Regions from separate parts of the Caulobacter sp. UC70_42 genome, predicted to be linked through region 1. Evidence: riboswitches for the same ligand, from Rfam matches in the RefSeq annotation. Region 1 holds a riboswitch; each other region holds the start of a gene.
What was found. A riboswitch is a leader RNA that binds a small molecule or an ion and turns the genes downstream of it on or off. The one in region 1 is predicted to bind glycine.
Positions count from the first base shown of each region.

Region 2: it holds a riboswitch for glycine, as region 1 does, so the genes downstream of both, ACHMW8_RS05725 (TonB-dependent receptor) here and ACHMW8_RS01855 (TonB-dependent receptor plug domain-containing protein) in region 1, are expected to answer to the same signal.
Region 3: it holds a riboswitch for glycine, as region 1 does, so the genes downstream of both, gcvT (glycine cleavage system aminomethyltransferase GcvT) here and ACHMW8_RS01855 (TonB-dependent receptor plug domain-containing protein) in region 1, are expected to answer to the same signal.

Region 1 is NZ_CP171994.1:327,143-332,870, reverse strand. Features, by position in the region: partial or broken gene ACHMW8_RS01870 (sensor histidine kinase N-terminal domain-containing protein) at 1-192, opposite strand, end outside; gene ACHMW8_RS01865 (response regulator transcription factor) at 189-857, opposite strand; gene ACHMW8_RS01860 (ABC transporter substrate-binding protein) at 946-1,980, shown strand; glycine riboswitch at 2,248-2,335, shown strand; glycine riboswitch at 2,339-2,430, shown strand; gene ACHMW8_RS01855 (TonB-dependent receptor plug domain-containing protein) at 2,561-4,531, shown strand; gene ACHMW8_RS01850 (TonB-dependent receptor domain-containing protein) at 4,419-5,276, shown strand; gene ACHMW8_RS01845 (S9 family peptidase) at 5,363-5,728, shown strand, end outside.
Region 2 is NZ_CP171994.1:1,095,139-1,100,866, reverse strand. Features, by position in the region: partial or broken gene ACHMW8_RS05740 (alpha/beta hydrolase) at 1-810, opposite strand, end outside; gene ACHMW8_RS05735 (RNA pyrophosphohydrolase) at 834-1,322, opposite strand; partial or broken gene ACHMW8_RS05730 (divergent polysaccharide deacetylase family protein) at 1,345-2,525, opposite strand; glycine riboswitch at 2,731-2,821, shown strand; gene ACHMW8_RS05725 (TonB-dependent receptor) at 3,205-5,607, shown strand; gene ACHMW8_RS05720 (dipeptidase) at 5,664-5,728, shown strand, end outside.
Region 3 is NZ_CP171994.1:1,012,776-1,018,503, forward strand. Features, by position in the region: gene gcvPB (aminomethyl-transferring glycine dehydrogenase subunit GcvPB) at 1-1,279, opposite strand, end outside; gene gcvPA (aminomethyl-transferring glycine dehydrogenase subunit GcvPA) at 1,276-2,622, opposite strand; gene gcvH (glycine cleavage system protein GcvH) at 2,692-3,057, opposite strand; gene gcvT (glycine cleavage system aminomethyltransferase GcvT) at 3,073-4,185, opposite strand; glycine riboswitch at 4,349-4,439, opposite strand; partial or broken gene ACHMW8_RS05270 (zinc-dependent metalloprotease) at 4,498-5,728, opposite strand, start outside.

The sequences.
Region 1 (5,728 bases):
GCCGATCTGGGCGACGATCGAGGTCACGGATCCGGCCAGCAGCCGGTCGGAAGACTTCTCCACGACCGCGCGGGCGGCCAGGGCGCCGGCCAGGGCGAGCGCCGCGCCCAGCAGGGCCAGGGGAACGACCTGCGCCAGCAGCAGGCGCCCGACCAGGCTGGGACGGCCGCCCTTCCAAGGCCTGGCCTTCATGGATCTATCCGGTAGCCCACGCCCCGCAGCGTACTCAGGCGCGGGCCGTCCGGCGCCAGCTTGCGTCGCAGTCGACCGACATGGACGTCCAGGGCGTTGGGCGAGGGGGCCTGTTCGTCGGGGAACACGTCGGCGGCCAGGCGGTCGCGCTCGACGACCCGGCCGGGACGCGCGGCCAGGGCCTTCAGCACGGCCCACTCGCGCGGGCGCAGGTCCAGCCGCCGCTCGCCGATCCAGGCCGCGCCGGCTTCCCAGTCGCAGACCAGGGCGCCGACATGGGCCGTCCGGGTGGCGTAGCCGCCCTTGCGCCGCGCCACCGCCCGCACCCGGGCCACCAGCTCGAACGGGTCGAACGGCTTCAGCACATAGTCGTCCGCGCCCATGTCCAGGCCGGCGATGCGATCGCGCACCGCGTCGCGCGCGGTCAACATGACGATCGGGGTCAGCACGCCCTCGCGCCGCAGCCGGCCCAGGATCTCGAAGCCGTCGATGTCGGGCAGGCCGATGTCCAGGATGACGGCGTCGAAGTCGGCCCCGTGCGCCAGGGCCAGGGCCAGAGCGGCCTCGCCGGTCTCGGCGCAGACGGGCTCGTGACCTTCGCTCTCCAGCGTCGCGGTCAGGGAGCGACGCAGAGGCGGATCATCCTCGACAACCAGTATCTTCATCGGGGATGTAGGAACCGAACACGCAGGGGAGGTCATCATCCGACGCCGATTGCCTCATCAGGTCAAGAGACGCGGGCCCGTGGCGATCATGGCGGCGCTGGCCCTGGCGTCCGCCCTGGCCGGCTGCGCGCCGAAGTCGATCGGACAGGCGACCAGCGGCTGGGATATTCGCGCCGCCGAGCGCGAGGGCGAGCTCGTCGTCTATCTCAACACCGATGTCCACCAGGTGATCGGCGAGGGCTTCCGCGAGCGCTTTCCCAAGATCAAGGTCCGCTTCGTCGAGTTGGCCGCCAAACCGATGCAGGCGCGCCTTATCGCCGAGACGGACGCGGGCGCGCCGGTCGCCGATGTGGCCTGGAGTTCGTCGATGGACATCCAGGTCAAGCTGATCAACGACGGCTACGCCCAGACCTATCGCAGTCCGGAGGCCAAGGGCCTGCCGGCCTGGGCCGTCTGGCGCGACCAGGGCTTCGGCGTGACGGCCGAGCCGATCGTCTTCGCCTACAACAGGAAGGCGCTGAAGGAGTCGGAGGTGCCCCGCAGCCACGCCGCGTTGCTGGCGGCCTTGCGCGCCAACCCCGAACGCTGGCGCGGCAAGATCGCCATGTACGATCCCGAAAAGAGCGGGGTCGGGTTCATGTACCTGTCGAGCGACCTGCAGGCCTATCCGGACGCCTGGCCCTTGTACGACGCCTTGGCCAAATCGGAGCCGGGCCTGTTCGTCCCGGGCGCGCCGCTGCTGACCAGTCTGTCGGGCGCGCACGATCTGGCCTACGACATGAACGGCTTCTACGCCGACTGGTGGGCGCGCCATCGCAACGCCGACATCGGCTATGTCGTGCCCAGCGACTATCATCTGTCGCTCTCGCGGGTGGCCTTCATCACCCGTTCGGCGCCGCATCCCAAGGCGGCCCGGGTGTTTCTGGACTATCTGATGTCGGACGAGGGGCAGAGGCGACTGGCCCAGGCCAGGCTGACGCCGATCCGCCCCGCCGGCGGCGCGCCGGCGCTGGGCGCGGCCGGCCGGCCGATCCGTGTCGGTCCCGCCCTTCTGGCCAATTTCGACCAGGGGCGGCGCGCTGAATTGCTGGCGCGCTGGAAAGCCGCGTCCGCCGATCGCTGATGTTGCTTAAATATAGTCCAGCGTTCGCCTAAAAAATAATCACGCCCGGCCAAGTTCACGAAAGCTTCGTGGTTTTCGCCCCTGGTCCCGATCAGCCCAAGCTGTCACCGACCTGTCACCTTCGCGGATCGCGCGGCGACGGACGAACGCGAGTCGTGCCCACCGGTTGAGCTCAGGGGGGATTCCTTTCGCCCTCATCGCGCGTCGGGCAACATTGTACCGGATTTCGACGCTTTGACGCGATCGGGCGAGCCGGTCGTATTGGCCTGGCTCTCGCGGAAGAGATCGGGTCAGCCCGACGCCGAAGGCGCAACCGCCCCGGAAACGCTCAGGCAACAGGGACCGCAGAGCACGAGGACGCTGGAAAGCAGGACCGCTCCACAAGTGAGCGGCCTCGCCGAAGGAGCAAGGGCGCGACCGCGCCTGAATCTCTCAGGCCAAGGGACAGCGGGGGCAGAGGAACCGCCTGGCGGAGTCCGGGAAGGCGCACGTCTTCCCGAGCGACGCGACCGACGCGACCGAACAAACGGGCGCGCGGGAGAGAGCGACTGTCGACTGCTGAAACATAGGGGATCTTACCTTGACTCTTTCACGCCAAACTCGCCGGGGACTGCTGCTGGGTTGCAGCCTGGTTCCCGCCGTCCTGGCCCTGCACGGCGCCGCCTTCGCTCAGGACGCCGCCCAGACCGCCGCCAAGACCGATGACACCAGCGTCGGCGAGATCATCGTCACGGCCTCGCGCATCGACCGCGCCGGCTTCGAGGCGCCCACCCCGACGGTGCGGGTCACCGCCCAGGACCTGAGCGTCGGCGCCCGTCCGAACATCGCCGCGGCCCTGAACGACCTGCCGCAGTTCCGCGCCACGACCTCGGCCCAGACCACCGGCACCAACACGGGCGCGGGCAACGCGCCGGTCGACCTGCGCGGCCTGGGCATCAGCCGCACCCTGGTGCTGCTGGATGGCCGCCGCTTCTCGGGCGACAACGACCTGAACCTGATCCCCAGCGTCCTGACCAAGGGCGTCGACGTCGTGACCGGCGGCGCTTCGGCCGCCTGGGGTTCCGGCGCCGTGGCCGGCGTGGTCAATATCAGCATTGACCGCACCTTCACCGGCCTGAAGCTCGGCGTGGAGGGTGGTGAGTCCTCGTACCACGACGCCAAACAGATCCGTCTCGAGGCGGCGGCGGGCAAGAGCTTCGCCGACGGCCGCGGCCATTTCGTGATCGGCGGCGAGTACATCGACAACGACGGCGTCATCCCGAAGAACAGCCGGCCGAACATCGGCCGCTGGGCCACGGTGTCGAACGGCGCGGGCCGCTTCGTGCTGGCCCCGGACGTCGGCTTCTCGAACGCGGCCTATGGCGGCCTGATCATGTCGGGCGTCCTCAAGGGCAAGGCCTTCAATCCCGACGGCAGCCTGCGCGACTTCAACTACGGCACCGTGATCGGCACGAACTCGGTCGGCGGGGAGGGCCCGTCGAACGACGACCTGTCGCCCCTGGTCACGCCGCAGAAGCGTTACGCCACCATGGCCAGCGTCACCTATGACCTGACCGACAAGGTCAAGATGACGGCCGAGCTGCGCCGCTCGCGGATGTGGAACAACTACATCTGGTTCGGCGACCACAACCGCGGCAACCTGACGATCAAGTCGGACAACGCCTATCTGCCGGCGGCCGTGAAGTCGGCCCTGGCGGCGGCGGGGCAGACCTCGTTCACCATGGGTCGCTTCAACACCGAGGCCTATCCGACGATCGACTTCGAGCGCGTCTCGACCCAAGGGACCATCGCGTTCGACGGCGCCTTCGGCGACGGCTGGCGCTGGAGCGCCTACTACAGCCACGGCGAGAACGAGAACAATATCGACACCCCTGGGTTCTTCCTGACCCAGAACTACGCCAACGCCGTCGACTCGGTGATCAGCCCGACCACCGGCCAGCCGATCTGCCGGGTCGCCCTGACCAACGCCTCGACCAACTGCGTGCCGATCAACCTGTTCGGCCAGGGCGCGCCTTCGCAAGCGGCGCTGGACTATGTGACCGGCACGCCGTCGATGCGCGAAACCAGCAAGCTGGACGTCGGCGGCTTCAGCCTGCGCGGCGAGCCCTTCAGCCTGCCGGCTGGCCCGGTCTCGGTCGCCGTCGGCGCGGAGGCCCGCAAGGAGTCGGTCGACCGCCGGGTGGGCGACCTGGACGCGGCCAAGGCCTTCACCACCTTCAGCTTCTCGGCCATGGCCGGCAGCTACAGCGTCAAGGAAGCCTTCGCCGAAGTGCTGGTGCCCGTCGTGCGCGACGTCCCGGTTCTGAACAAGCTGGAAGTCAACGCCGCCGCGCGGGTGTCCGACTACAACACGACCGGCTCGATCTGGTCGTGGAAGCTGGGCGCCACCGAACGAGTTCTTCCCAGGCTTCCGGGGGCGGATCACCAAGTCGCGCGACATCCGCTCGGCCAACCTGACCGAGCTCTTCACCACCAGCACGACCGGCTACAACACCATCGTCGACCCGAAGACCAATTCCAGCGTCTACGTGCTGACCAATGGCGGCGGTAACGCGAACCTGACGCCCGAGACGGCCAAGACCTTCACGACCGGCTTCGTCTATTCGCCGCCGGCCCTCCCGGGCTTCAACATCTCGGTCGACTATTTCGACATCGACATCGACAACGTGATCACCACGGTCTCGGCGCAGGACATCGTCACGCGCTGCGCCAACGGCAATGCCGACATGTGTTCGCGGGTCACCCGCGACGCCACCGGCGGGATCTCGCGGATCGTCTCGACCTACGTCAACCTGGCCAACTACAAGACCGACGGCGTCGACGCCGAGATCTCGTACGCGACCAATCTCGACCGCCTGATCCCCGACGCGCCCGGCCGCATCCGCGCCCGCTGGCTGATGACCTGGGTCAACAGCCTGACCACCAACGACGGCGTCAGCAAGATCGAGTACGTCAAGTCGCAAGGCTATTCGTTCGGCCTGGGCACGCCCAAGAGCCGCATGACCGCGGCGCTCGACTGGTCGGGCAAGGTGTTCAGCGCCAACCTGCGGGCGCGCTACATCTCGCCAGGCAACTACAACAACACCGTCGACCTCGTGAACGGCCACATCAAGGCCTACACCTATGTCGACCTGGGCGTTCAGGCCAAGCTGCCCGAGGTCATGGGCCATGAGGTCGAGCTCTACGCCAACGCGACCAATCTCTTCGACAAGGACCCGCCCGTCTCGTCGCTGTACTCGCCCTACTACGACGTGATCGGTCGCTATGTGACCGTCGGCGCGCGGATGCGTTTCTAGTCCCGCCCGACATCGCGCCGCCGGCTGCTCCCCCCCTGGCTTCCCCCGCCGGCGGCGCTTCCCCTTTCTTCAGAGGCATTCTCCAGATGATCTCTCGTCATGCCCTGGCGCTGGCCCTTTTGGCCGCCGCCGCCGCGACTCCGCTCGCCACCCCCTCGGCGGCCCAGACCGTCGCGCCGCCCGCCGCCATCGTCGTCGACGGCGCGCCCGCCATTCCGCAAGAGCTGGTCGCGGCCGCCGCGCCCTACCTGCAGGCGCGCCACGCCAACTTCCTGGGCTGGAACACCGCCGACCGCTCGATGCTGATCAAGACCCGCTTCGGCGGCTCCGATCAGGTTCACGTCGTGGCCAAGCCAGACGGGGCGCGACGCCAGATCAGCTTCGAGAACGAGCCGGTTCTGGCCGCGGCCCTGTCGCCCAAGGGCGACACGCTGGTGATCCAGAAGGACAAG
Region 2 (5,728 bases), 770 kb from region 1:
CGCGGGAGCCGGAGCCGCCGTGGCGGCCGGAGCTTTGTTCTTGCCCGTCAGCCAGGCGATCACGTCGTCGAGGATCTTCATCGTGTTGGGCTCGTCTATGAGATAATGGGCGTTGTTGGGGTAGATCTTGAGTTCGGCCTGCGGGTATTTGCGGCCGAGACGCTGGACATCGTCCAGCGGCGTGGTGCGGTCCAGGGCGCCGGCATTGACCAGGATCGGCACGGTCACCTTGGTTTCATCGACATAGGCCGTCTTGTGGACGTCCTTGTGCGGCCAAGCCAGGTCGGCCAGCGCCTGGCCGCTGTCATAGACCATCGTGGCGTAGAGCGCGTCGTGACGCTCGGCCGGCACGGCGTTCATGACGCCGAACTTGAAGCCGGTCTTCCACATCTTGCCCGCCCGGGTCTCGGGCCTCGATTGGAGGGCCATGTTCAGGAAGGTGAAGACCGGAGAAAGCTTGGGCTTGCCGCGCGCATCGGCCGGCGAAGCCGGGGCGAACAGCACCAGAGCCGACGCATGGCCGGCCTCGGCGACCTTCTGGGCGATCAGCCCGCCCATCGAATGGCCGAAGACCAGCGGCTTCTTGCCGGTCTCCTTGGCCAGGGTCTGGGCCAGGGCGCTCATCTCGGCGACATAGTCGGCCAGGGAGAGGCCGACCAGGCCCGCGCGCGGCCCCTCGACCGTGCGCACCGCCGACCGGATGGTCGGCGCCACCACGCTATAGCCTTCGGCCTTCAGCCGCGCGGCGACGGGACCCCAGACATCCCCCGCGCAGCCGTAGCCGTGAATCAGCAGAACCGTATCCGCCATTCGGTACTCCCCAGCGCGGGAGATCAGCCGCCGCGCGCGAACCCCTGGAACGCGGCGACCACAGCTTCGTAGACCCCGCGCTTGAAGGGTACGATCAGTTCGGGTGCTTCGTCGAGCCTGCCCCATTTCCAGGCGTCGAACTCGACGTGCTCGTCCGCTTCCAGATCGATCTCGGCCTCGTCGCCGATGAAGCGATAGGCGAACCAGACCTGCTTCTGCCCGAGCCAGCCGCGCGAGCGCTTTTCGTTGGCCAGCACCTCGGGCGGAAAGTCGTATGTGATCCAGCCTTCGGTGCGGCCCAGGAGTTCGACGGAGCTGACGCCGGTCTCCTCGGCCAGCTCGCGGCGCGCCGCCGCCTCCAGGTCCTCGCCCTCGTCGACGCCGCCTTGCGGGAACTGCCAGTTGTAGGGCGGCGGCTGTTTGTGGCGACGACCCAGCCAGACGCGGCCGTCAGGATGGAACAGGACGACGCCGACATTCGGGCGGTGCTTGGGATGGTCGAGCTCGGTCATGCCGAGCCTTGTTCCACGAGTTCTAGTGGTGCGCCAGGGCCGACGCCGGGGCTAGCTGCATCCCGCGCGCCTGCAGGCCGGCGGCCCAGACGCGCACCTGGTTGATCGTCACCGGATAGGCGAAACCCGAGCCCAGCGACTGTCCGCGACCGGCCGCGCCCGTCTCCAGCGCCCTGAGCTGGGTGTCGATGGCGCCGGCCGACAGCTCATCGTCGATCACCCGGTCCGCCGAGGCGCGCGGGATCGGGCCGGCGCGGCGTGAGGCCAGGCCGTCGTCGACGAAGGCCAGGCCACGCGACTTGAGCACGCCATTGAAGGTCGCCATCGCCTGGTCGTTGTCGACAAAGCGGGCGCCCAGATAGTTCGACAGACCGAAATAGCCGGTGGCGCGCGACATCAGCCACTCCAGCTTGCGCACGGTGTCCTCGGGCCGGTTGGCGGCGATCAGGGTGTAGGGACCCGGATCGTTGGCCGGATAGTCGGCCGGCTCCATCGGGGTCTCGAGCAGGACCTCGTGGCCGTGGGCGCGGGCCAGGTCGATCCAGCCCTGCAGGCCCTCGGCATAGGGCGCAAAGGACAGGGTGATCTCGCCGGGCAGGGTCTCGATCGCCGCGCGGGTGGTTTGAGCGTTGAGGCCCAGCCCGCCGATGACCACCGACACCTTGGGGCGGCCGTTGGGCGTGAACGGGCGGGCATAGGCCTCGGCCGCGGTGCGGCCGTCGGCGCCGATGATCGGCAGCGGACCGCCGCCGGGGCCCGGCGCGGTCAGGCCGGCGATCGGCGCCTGGGCCAGGCCCGGGCCCTGCTGGATCGGCGGCAGGTTCTGAAGGCCCTCGGCGGTCGGGGCCTGGGCGTCCTCGGGCTTCACGGGCGCGAAGGGATTGGCCGACAGGCCCAGCTGGCCGGGGACCAGTTCGGCCTCGTGCGCGCCTTCGCCGCCCAGGCCTTCGCGCCAGCCTTCGGGCGCGTTCTCGTGGCGCCGATCTTCGTCAGCTCCAGCCGAATCACAGGCGAGCCGGCATGGGGGTCGCTGGTGATCAGGACCAGCGTCGCCAGCGAGGCCAGGAACAGGCAGGCCGCGCCGCTGGCGCCGATGAACGGATTGCTGACCGCGGCCATCAGCTTGGCGCGCAGGTCGCCGGACCCGCCCGGAGCGGGCGTGGCGGCGGCATAGGCGGGCTTACGCGAGAAGGAGACGGCCATGACCCGTTGAGGCTAGCGGGGAAGCTTCCAACATATGGTTAACGAGATATGGCCAGAGGACGTCCTGCCGGCCCTCGCGCTGCGACGCGGCGACGCGGGCGCCGCTGAAATTGGCGTTTTCTGCAATCGCGGCGGGCGCTGAACGATCACGGCGTTCGCGCGAGACCTGATCGGTTGACGGGCGCGCGCATGGCCCATCTCCTGAAGACCTCTCGCGGGAGAGATCGGGCCCCTGGCCCGGCGCTGAAGGCGAAACCACCCCGGAAACGCTCAAGCAGAAGGACCGCGCGAGACGTTGAACGCTGGAAAGCAGGGCGCGTACCGCCCTCGCCGAAGGAGCAAGGCGACCGCCCGTCCATCGGAGGCGGGGCGCTGAATCTCTCAGGCCCAAGGACAGCGGGGGTGTGAAGGCGAGCCGTCCCGGTTCGCTCAGACCCACGCGTGCGCCAATGTCGATCTAGCTGATCCCGTTTATCGATATAGCGAAATGTATTGAACGCGATCGTCATGAACGACTTTCGCGAAATATCTATTATAAGTTCACCTATCAATATTACCGATGTTCATAAATTCGGCAAAGCTGTGCAACGTTTTAACTTTGTGAATATTTGGCCCTATTCCTTACGTTTCTTGATTTACCGATGGTGTCGCCTTGATGACGTTGCCCTGGTCAAAATGATTGGGGATAGTCATGACCACTCACGGATCCGCACGCACCGCCGCCCGCCTTAGGGCGCTTCTTCTCGCAGCCACCGTCCTGGGGGGCGCGACGCCGGTCCTGGCCCAGGAGGCCGACAAGGCCGCCGAATTGGAAACCGTCGTTGTGACGGGCAAGCGCCTGTCGGAAGCCAGTGTCGCCATCGGCACCGACCACGCCACGGCCACCGTCTCGATCACCCGCGAGGCCCTGCTGTCGGCGCCGGCCGGGATCACCGGCCTGAAGATGCTGGAGAGCCTTCCGGGCTTCAACGTCCAGGCCAACGACGCCCTGGGCATGTACGAGTTCGGCAACTCGGTCTCGGTGCGGGCCTTCAACTTCCAGCAGATCGGCTTCCTGCTCGACGGCATCCCGATGGGCCGCAGCGACCAGTTCGGCGGCAGCCCGATCTATCGCTATGTCGACAACGAGAACCTGCTGCGGGTGACCGCCTCGGCTGGGGCCGGCGACGTCGCCCTGCCCAGCTACGCTTCGCTGGGCCCCATCGTCGACTACTTCACCCAGGCCCCGTCGCAAGACGCTGGCGGCGCGATCAGCCAGACCTTCGGCAGCGACGACCTGCGCCGCACCTTCCTGCGCCTGGAGTCTGGCAAGGTGGGTCCGCTGTCGGGCTATGTCAGCGGCTCGTGGATCAAGGGCGATCTGTGGCGCGGTCCGGGCACGATCGATCGCAAGCACTACGAGGGCAAGCTGAAGTACGACCTGCCCAACGGCGGCGACATCAGCTTCCAGACCGTCCACAACGACTATTTCGACTATGACAGCCCGTCGATCACCAAGGCCCAGTACGCCGGGACGGCGGGCGACGTGTTCGGCCGCCAGGGGCGCTATTTCGCCTATCTGGGCGCGGTGCCCACCTCGGTTCCGTTCGGTACGCCGCTGTCGATCCCGACGGGCAGCCTGCCGGAAGCCGTGGCGGGGGTGCCGTACTCCAACGCCAACTACGCCCAGTACTACAAGTTCGCCGTCAACAAGCGGAAGGACCACCTTTACGGTCTGACGCTGAACACGCCGATCACCGACAACTTCGACCTGACCACCACGGCCTATTACGAGGACAAGGGCGGCTACGGTGTCTCGCCCGAGGCCTATGCGACCTCTAAGTCCAGCTATGACGCCGAGGTCGGCAAGGTGGCCGGCATCGTCGCCCCGCGCGGCATCCAGTACGGCCTGTCGGGCATCGACGGGATCCGCAAGGGCGTCACCGCGAAGGTCGCCTGGCATCTTGGCTTCAACAAGATCGAGGCCGGCCTCTGGCTGGAGAACGACGACTATCACCGCACCCAGAACCGCTACAATGTCGAGAACGGCAATCCCGACGGCAAGCCGTTGTTCAACGAGCGGGTCCACGCCCAGCGCGACTACAAGTCGCTGCGCGAGACCCAGCAGTTCTTCGTCAAGGACACCGTCACCCTGCTGGACGCCAAGCTGAAGCTGGAGTTGGGCTTCAAGGCCACCGACATCGACTACAAGATCGCCGGCTATCGCAATCCGGCCGACTATATCAACGGCCGCCACCCGATCCTGAAGGACAACTGGAAGGACAGCTTCCTGCCCCAGGTCGGCGCGGTCTACAGCGTGACCGGCCGCGACCAGATCTTCGCCTCGTATTCGGAGAACATGGCCCTGCCGCGCGGCGCCGACGACATCTTCTCGGCCGCCAGCCCGACCGTCGCCGGCCCCGATCCCGAGACCTCGACCAACTGGGAACTGGGCTACCGCGCCAACCACAAGACGTTCAACGCCTCGATCGTGGCCTACCAGACCGAGTTCAAGAACCGCCTGCAGGCCTTCGCCTCGCTGGTGCCCGGCGGCGGCGGCACGACCGAGACCTTCTACCAGAACGTCGGGGCGGTGAAGGCCAAGGGCGTCGAGTTCAGCGGCCAGTGGAAGCCCGAACTGTTCGCCGGCAAGGCCTATTTCAACGCCAACGTCTCGTACAACGACGCCAAGTTCCAGGACGACGTCCTGAACTATCGCGCCAGCACCACGGCCGCGCCGACCACCCTGGCCGTCGCCGGCAAGAAGGTGCCGGACTTCCCCGACTGGGTGTTCCAGGGCGGCGTGACGCTGGAGCCTTTCGACGGCCTGCTGATGAACATCTCGGCCCGCCACCTGGAGAGCCGCTTCACCAACTTCATCAACAGCGAGAAGGTCGGCGGCTACACCATCGTCAACGCCTATATCGATATCGGCGACGGCTTCGCGGCCGGGCCGTTCAGCCAGGTCAAGGCGCGGGTCAACATCGATAACCTGTTCGACAAGGACTATCTGGGCACCATTAACACCACGGTGAACACGCCCGCCAGCTTCCGCCCGGCGCCGCCGCGCACGATCCAGTTCACGATCTCCGCCGACTTCTAGTCCCCGCCCTCCGGTCGGCCTCTGCAAAGGCCGGCCGGACCCTTTCGAGCGTACCCATGACCCGTTTCCTCCTCGCCACGACCGCCGTCCTGGCCCTGGTCGCCGCCACCACGCCGATGAG
Region 3 (5,728 bases), 690 kb from region 1:
TGGTCACCCCGGTGCCTTCCAGCCAGCTGTCGTCGAACAGGGCCTCGTGCATGCATGGACCGTCCGGGAAGGCCGGGCTCATCACGTCCCGCAGCTGGGCCTTGATGTAGTTGGCGTTGAGGACGGCGTCCTCGGCCACCTGGCGCAGGCCGTCGGCCCCGTGGCTGAGCATGTAGGCATAGGCGCGGACATACATGCCCATCTGGCCGTGGAAAGCGCTCATACGGCCAAAGGCGGTCTCGGCCCCCTCTTCGCCGGCGTGCTCGATCAGGGCGAAGCCGTCGTGGCCTTGGACCAGCCAGGGCGTCGGCGCGAAGGGCGCCAAAGCCTCCGACAGCACCACAGGACCCGCGCCCGGACCGCCGCCGCCGTGGGGCGTCGAGAAGGTCTTGTGCAGGTTGATGTGCATGGCGTCGACGCCCAGGTCGCCAGGACGAACCCGGCCGACGATGGCGTTGAAATTGGCGCCGTCGCAGTAGAAGTAGGCTCCGGCCGCGTGGGTCAGCCGGGCGATCTCGACGACGTCGCGCTCGAACAGGCCGCAGGTATTGGGGTTGGTGACCATGATCGCGGCGACGTGGTCGCCGAGCTTGGACTCCAGGTCCGCCATGTCCACCCGGCCGTCCTCGGTCTGGGCGATCTCGACGACGGTGTAGCCGACGAAGGCCGCCGTGGCCGGATTGGTGCCGTGGGCGCTGGTCGGGGCCAGCACCGTCTTGCGGTGGCCCTGGCCATTGGCTTCGTGAGCGGCGCGGATGGCCAGCATGCCGCACATCTCGCCGTGGGCGCCGGCCTTCGGCGTCAGGGCCACGGCCGGCATGCCCGTCAGCGTCTTCAGCCAATGGGCCAGGCGGTCCATCAGCTGCAAGGCGCCCTGCACGGTCGACTGCGGCTGCAGCGGGTGGATGTCCGAGAAGCCCGGCAGGCGCGCCATCTTCTCGTTCAGGCGCGGGTTGTGCTTCATCGTGCACGAGCCCAGCGGATACAGCGCCAGATCGATGGCGTGGTTCTTCTGGGACAGGCGCACATAGTGGCGGACGGCTTCGGGTTCCGACAGGCCCGGCAGGCCGATCGGCCCGGACCGCAGCAGGCCAGCCAGATCGTCCGACGGCGCGGCGGCTTCTGGCAGGTCGACGCCGGTCTTCTTCCAGCCGTCCAGCTCGAAGATCAGCGCCTCGTCCTGCAGGAGACCGCGACCGCCGGTCAGGGTCTCGTGGCCGGTCGCGGCGTCATTCGCGGTTTCGGGGCGCGTGGGGCGGCCGACGTTGTTCATGCTCATTGGGCCACCGCCTTGGTGAGGATCTTGGCGAAGAAGGTGATGTCGATGTCCAGCGTGGTCTCGGTAGCCGCGACCAGCAGCACGTCGTCCAGGCCCGCGCCCGCGTCGAGGCGCGAGAACGGCACGCCGGCGATGACGCCGTGGCCGGCCAGGGTCTCGACGACCTCGGCGGCGTCCTTCGGCAGCTTGATCGCGAACTCGTTGAAGAAGCGCGGGGTCAGGATCTCGACGCCCGGCACGGCCTTCAAAGCGTCGCGCAGGGCTAACGCCTTCTGGTGGTTCAGCGCCGCCAGCTGGCGCAGGCCAGTCTCGCCCAGCAGGCTCATGTGAATCGAGAAGGCCAGGGCGCAGAGGCCGCTGTTGGTGCAGATGTTCGAGGTGGCCTTGTCGCGGCGGATGTGCTGCTCGCGGGTCGACAGGGTCAGGACGAAACCGCGCCTGCCGTCGGCGTCGACGGTCTCGCCGCACAGGCGGCCCGGCATCTGGCGGACGAATTTCTCCTTGCAGGCGAAGAGGCCGACATAGGGGCCGCCGAAGTTCAGGCCGTTGCCGATCGACTGGCCCTCGGCCACGGCGATGTCGGCGCCCATCTCGCCGGGAGACTTCAGCAGGCCGTACGAGACGGCCTCGGTGGTCACGACGATCAGCAGCGCGCCGGCGGCCTGGGCGGCCTCGGCGATCTTGGTGACGTCGGTGACCGTGCCGAACACGTTGGGGGTCTGGACGACGACGCAGGCGGTGTCTGAGTCGATGGCGGCGATCACCGCGTCCTCGGCGTCGACCGCCGGGGCCAGAGCCTCCGTCGCGACGCCAGCCGCGTGGGCCAGGGTCTCGATGGTCTCGACATAGTGCGGGTGGACGCCGCCCGACATCACCGCCCTGTTCCGGCGGGTGACGCGCTGGGCCATCATCACCGCCTCGGCCGCGCCCGTGGAGCCGTCATAGAGCGAGGCGTTGGCCACTTCCATGCCGGTCAGGGCCGCGACCTGGCTCTGGAACTCGAACAGCACCTGCAAGGTGCCCTGGGCGATTTCCGGCTGGTAGGGCGTGTAGCTGGTCAGGAACTCCGAGCGCTGGATGATGTGATCGACCGTGGCGGGCACGTGGTGGCGATAGGCGCCGGCCCCGCAGAAGAACGGCCCCTCCCCCGCGGCGCGGTTGCGACGAGCAAGGCCCGCCATCTCGCGCTCGACTTCGATCTCGCCGGCGTGCGGCGGCAGGTCGACGGTTCCGGAACGCTGGGCCGAAGCCGGCACGTCGATGAAGAGGTCGTCGATCGAATTCACGCCGATCGCGCCGAGCATCTCGACGCGGTCTTCGGGGGTCAGGGGGAGGTAACGCATCTTTCGGTCCTTCTCCCTTCCCCCTCGATGGGGAAAGGGTCGGGGATGGGAGTGTCTACGGCGGTGGAGCTAGAGCGTGCTCAGGAACGCTTCGTACGCGTCGCGGTCCATCAGGGCGTCGACCTCGGCCGGGTTGCTCAGCTTGATCTTGGCGAACCAGCCGCCGCTCTCCGGCAGGGCGTTGACGGTTTCCGGCGCGTCGCCCAGCTCGGCGTTGCCTTCGACGACCTCGCCCGACACCGGGGCGTAGACGTCCGAGGCGGCCTTGACGCTCTCGACGACGGCCAGCTGCTCGCCCTGCTTGACGACCTTGCCGGCTTCCGGGGTCTCGACGAACACCACGTCGCCCAGCTGCTCGGCGGCGTAGGCGGTGATGCCGACCGTGGCCACGTCGCCTTGGACGATGACCCATTCATGATCTTTGGTGAAACGCATTGCCTGGGCCCTTGATTAGAGTTTGCGGACGTAACGGTTGGCGACGAACGGGGTCGCGACCACCTCGGCGGCGGCCTGCTTGCCACGGACGATGACCTTGAGCTTCGTCCCCACGGCCGCATAGGCCGGCGGGGCGAAACCGATGGCGATAGGGAAGCCCAGGCTGGGGGCGAAGCCGCCGCTGGTCACCTTGCCGATGACATTGCCCGCTTCGTCGGCGATCTCGGCGCCTTCGCGGGCCGGCGCGCCTTCCAGCACCTTGAGATTGACGCGGACGCGCGACAGCTCGCCGGCCAGTTCCTTGGCGATCCGGGCCGCGCCCAGATAGTCGCCGGCCTCGCGGCGCGACTTGCCCACCGCGAAGTTCAGCCCAGCCTCGATCGGCGAGACGGTCTCGTCTAGGTCATGGCCGTACAGCGGCAGGCCCGCTTCCAGGCGCAGGCTGTCGCGAGCGCCCAGGCCGATCGGCTTGACGCGTTCGTCGGCCAGCAGGGTGTTCCACACCCGCCCGGCGGCGTCGGCCGGGACCGAGATCTCGTAGCCGTCCTCACCCGTATAGCCCGAGCGCGAAATGATGGCGTCGACGCCGAAAGCGGTCAGGGCCAGCGTGTCCATGAACACCATGCCGGCGGCTTCCGGCACATGAGCGGCCAGGACGGCGGCGGCCTGCGGACCTTGCAGCGCCAGCAGCGCGCGGTCCTCCAGGCGGGTCACCGTCGCCTCGCCGGCCAGGGCCTTGGCGATGATCTCGTAGTCGTTGTCCTTGCAGGCGCCGTTGACCACCACGAACAGGCCGTCGTCGTCGGGACGCGCCGTCATCAGGTCGTCGATGATCCCGCCCTCGGCGTTGAGCAGCACGCCGTAGCGCTGCTTGCCGGGCTTCAGGCCCTGGTAGTCGGCCGAGACCACCTTCTCGAAGCTCTTGGCGGGGTTTTCCCCCCGGATGCGCGCCTGCCCCATGTGCGAGACGTCGAACAGGCCGGCGTGTTCGCGAGTCCAGAGGTGCTCCTTCAGCACCCCGTCCTTGTACTGCACGGGCATGGCATAGCCGGCGAACGGCACCATGCGGGCGCCCAGCGCCACATGGGCGTCGAAGAGCGGGGTCTTCTTGAGGTCTTGATCGGACACTGGACGGGCTCCAAGCGGGGTCGGCGACGGGACCGGCGTCCGCCGGCAAGTCGCCCCCGCTGTCCCTTGGACCTGAGAGATTCCGGCCTCGCCCCTCTGCCGGACGGGTTTGGCCTTGCTCCTTCGGCGAGCCGCCCTTTCGGGGGCCTCTTTCCAGCGTTCCTAAACCCGCGCGGTCCTTTTGCCTGAGCGTTTCCGGGGCGGTTGCGCCTTCGGCCTCGGGAGCGAATCCCGATGTCTCCCGCGAGGGTCTTCGGCGTAGTGCGGTAGCAGGCCATGCGAGTCAAGCACGGCCTGCGATGGCCGTGCGCCTTACCGCGAAAAGTCTCCGAACCAGTCGTCCTCGCCGATCGGCGGGCCGGGCGGGATGGCCACCTTGGCCTTGCCATCCTCGATCAGCGCCGCGAGACGCTCGCCGCTCTCGTCGGTGACGACACCGGCCAGGACGCGGGCCTGGGCGCGGTCGGCGGCGTCGCCAGCGGTCACGGTCTTGAGGCCCTTGCCCCAGTCGGCCAGACGCGCGCGGATCACCGCGGCGGCGGTCGGGGACAGGTCCTTGTCGCCCAGGGCGTTGGCCAGGTTCACCACCATCCGCTGGCGGACGCGGCGGGCCAGCTCGCCCTGGCGGCCCGTCGCCTTGCCGTCGAAGGCGGCTAGGGCGAGCGACTTGTCCAGCAGCCCCTCGACACCCGGCTGGGCCGGATCGCGGCGCCTGGCCTCCATCAGGCGGTTCAGGCGCGCCGGCGCGAACAGGTCGCCCCAGACGAGATCGGCGGCCACGTCGGCGGCGGCCGGCAGATCGAAGACCGGCCCCTGGCCGAAGGTCTCGATATCATTGGCCTTGTCATTGCCCTGCGACTGGCCCGAGGTCAGCACGTCGAGCGTCTTGTCGGAGAGATCCAGCGCGGCGGGCGTCAGCGTCCGCAGCAGGGCGTCGATAGCGGCGGCCTGGCGCCCGGCCGGCACGATCTTGCTGGCCTCGTGGCCGTCGCCCTCGACGCCGTAGGTGAAGTCGACGCCGCCGACCAGCTTGGCCGTCGCATCCACCTGGTAACGGTGGAAGATGTAGATCGGCGCGATGATCCGGCGCAGGTCGGCCACCGAGGCTCCCTTGGGCAGGTTTGGCAGACCGAAGCGGTCCAGGGCGATCTTGCGCACCGCCATCAGATGGTCGAGCTCGGCGACGGGGTCGGAGCCATTGTCCCAGACGGCGCCGATCGGCTGGGCGGTGTCGGCGGATCGAGCGTCCTCGTCCGAGACGTAGCGCAGGCCGTCGGCCTGACTCCTGTCGGCCTTGGCCTTCAGCCAGGCCTTCTCGTCGACGCCGGTCGGGGCGACGCCATAAAGCCAGTCGATCACGAACTTGTCCCAGGCGCCGACCCCGCGCCCATAGGCGTCGGAGAAGTCCAGCTGGCCGTTCTTGATGGCGATCCTGGGCGCGGGATAGTCCATGACCGAGGCGCGGTCACCGTAGGTGCTGGCCGCGAAATTGTGCTGCAGGCCGATGGAGTGGCCGATCTCGTGCGGGGCCAGCTGGCGCAGA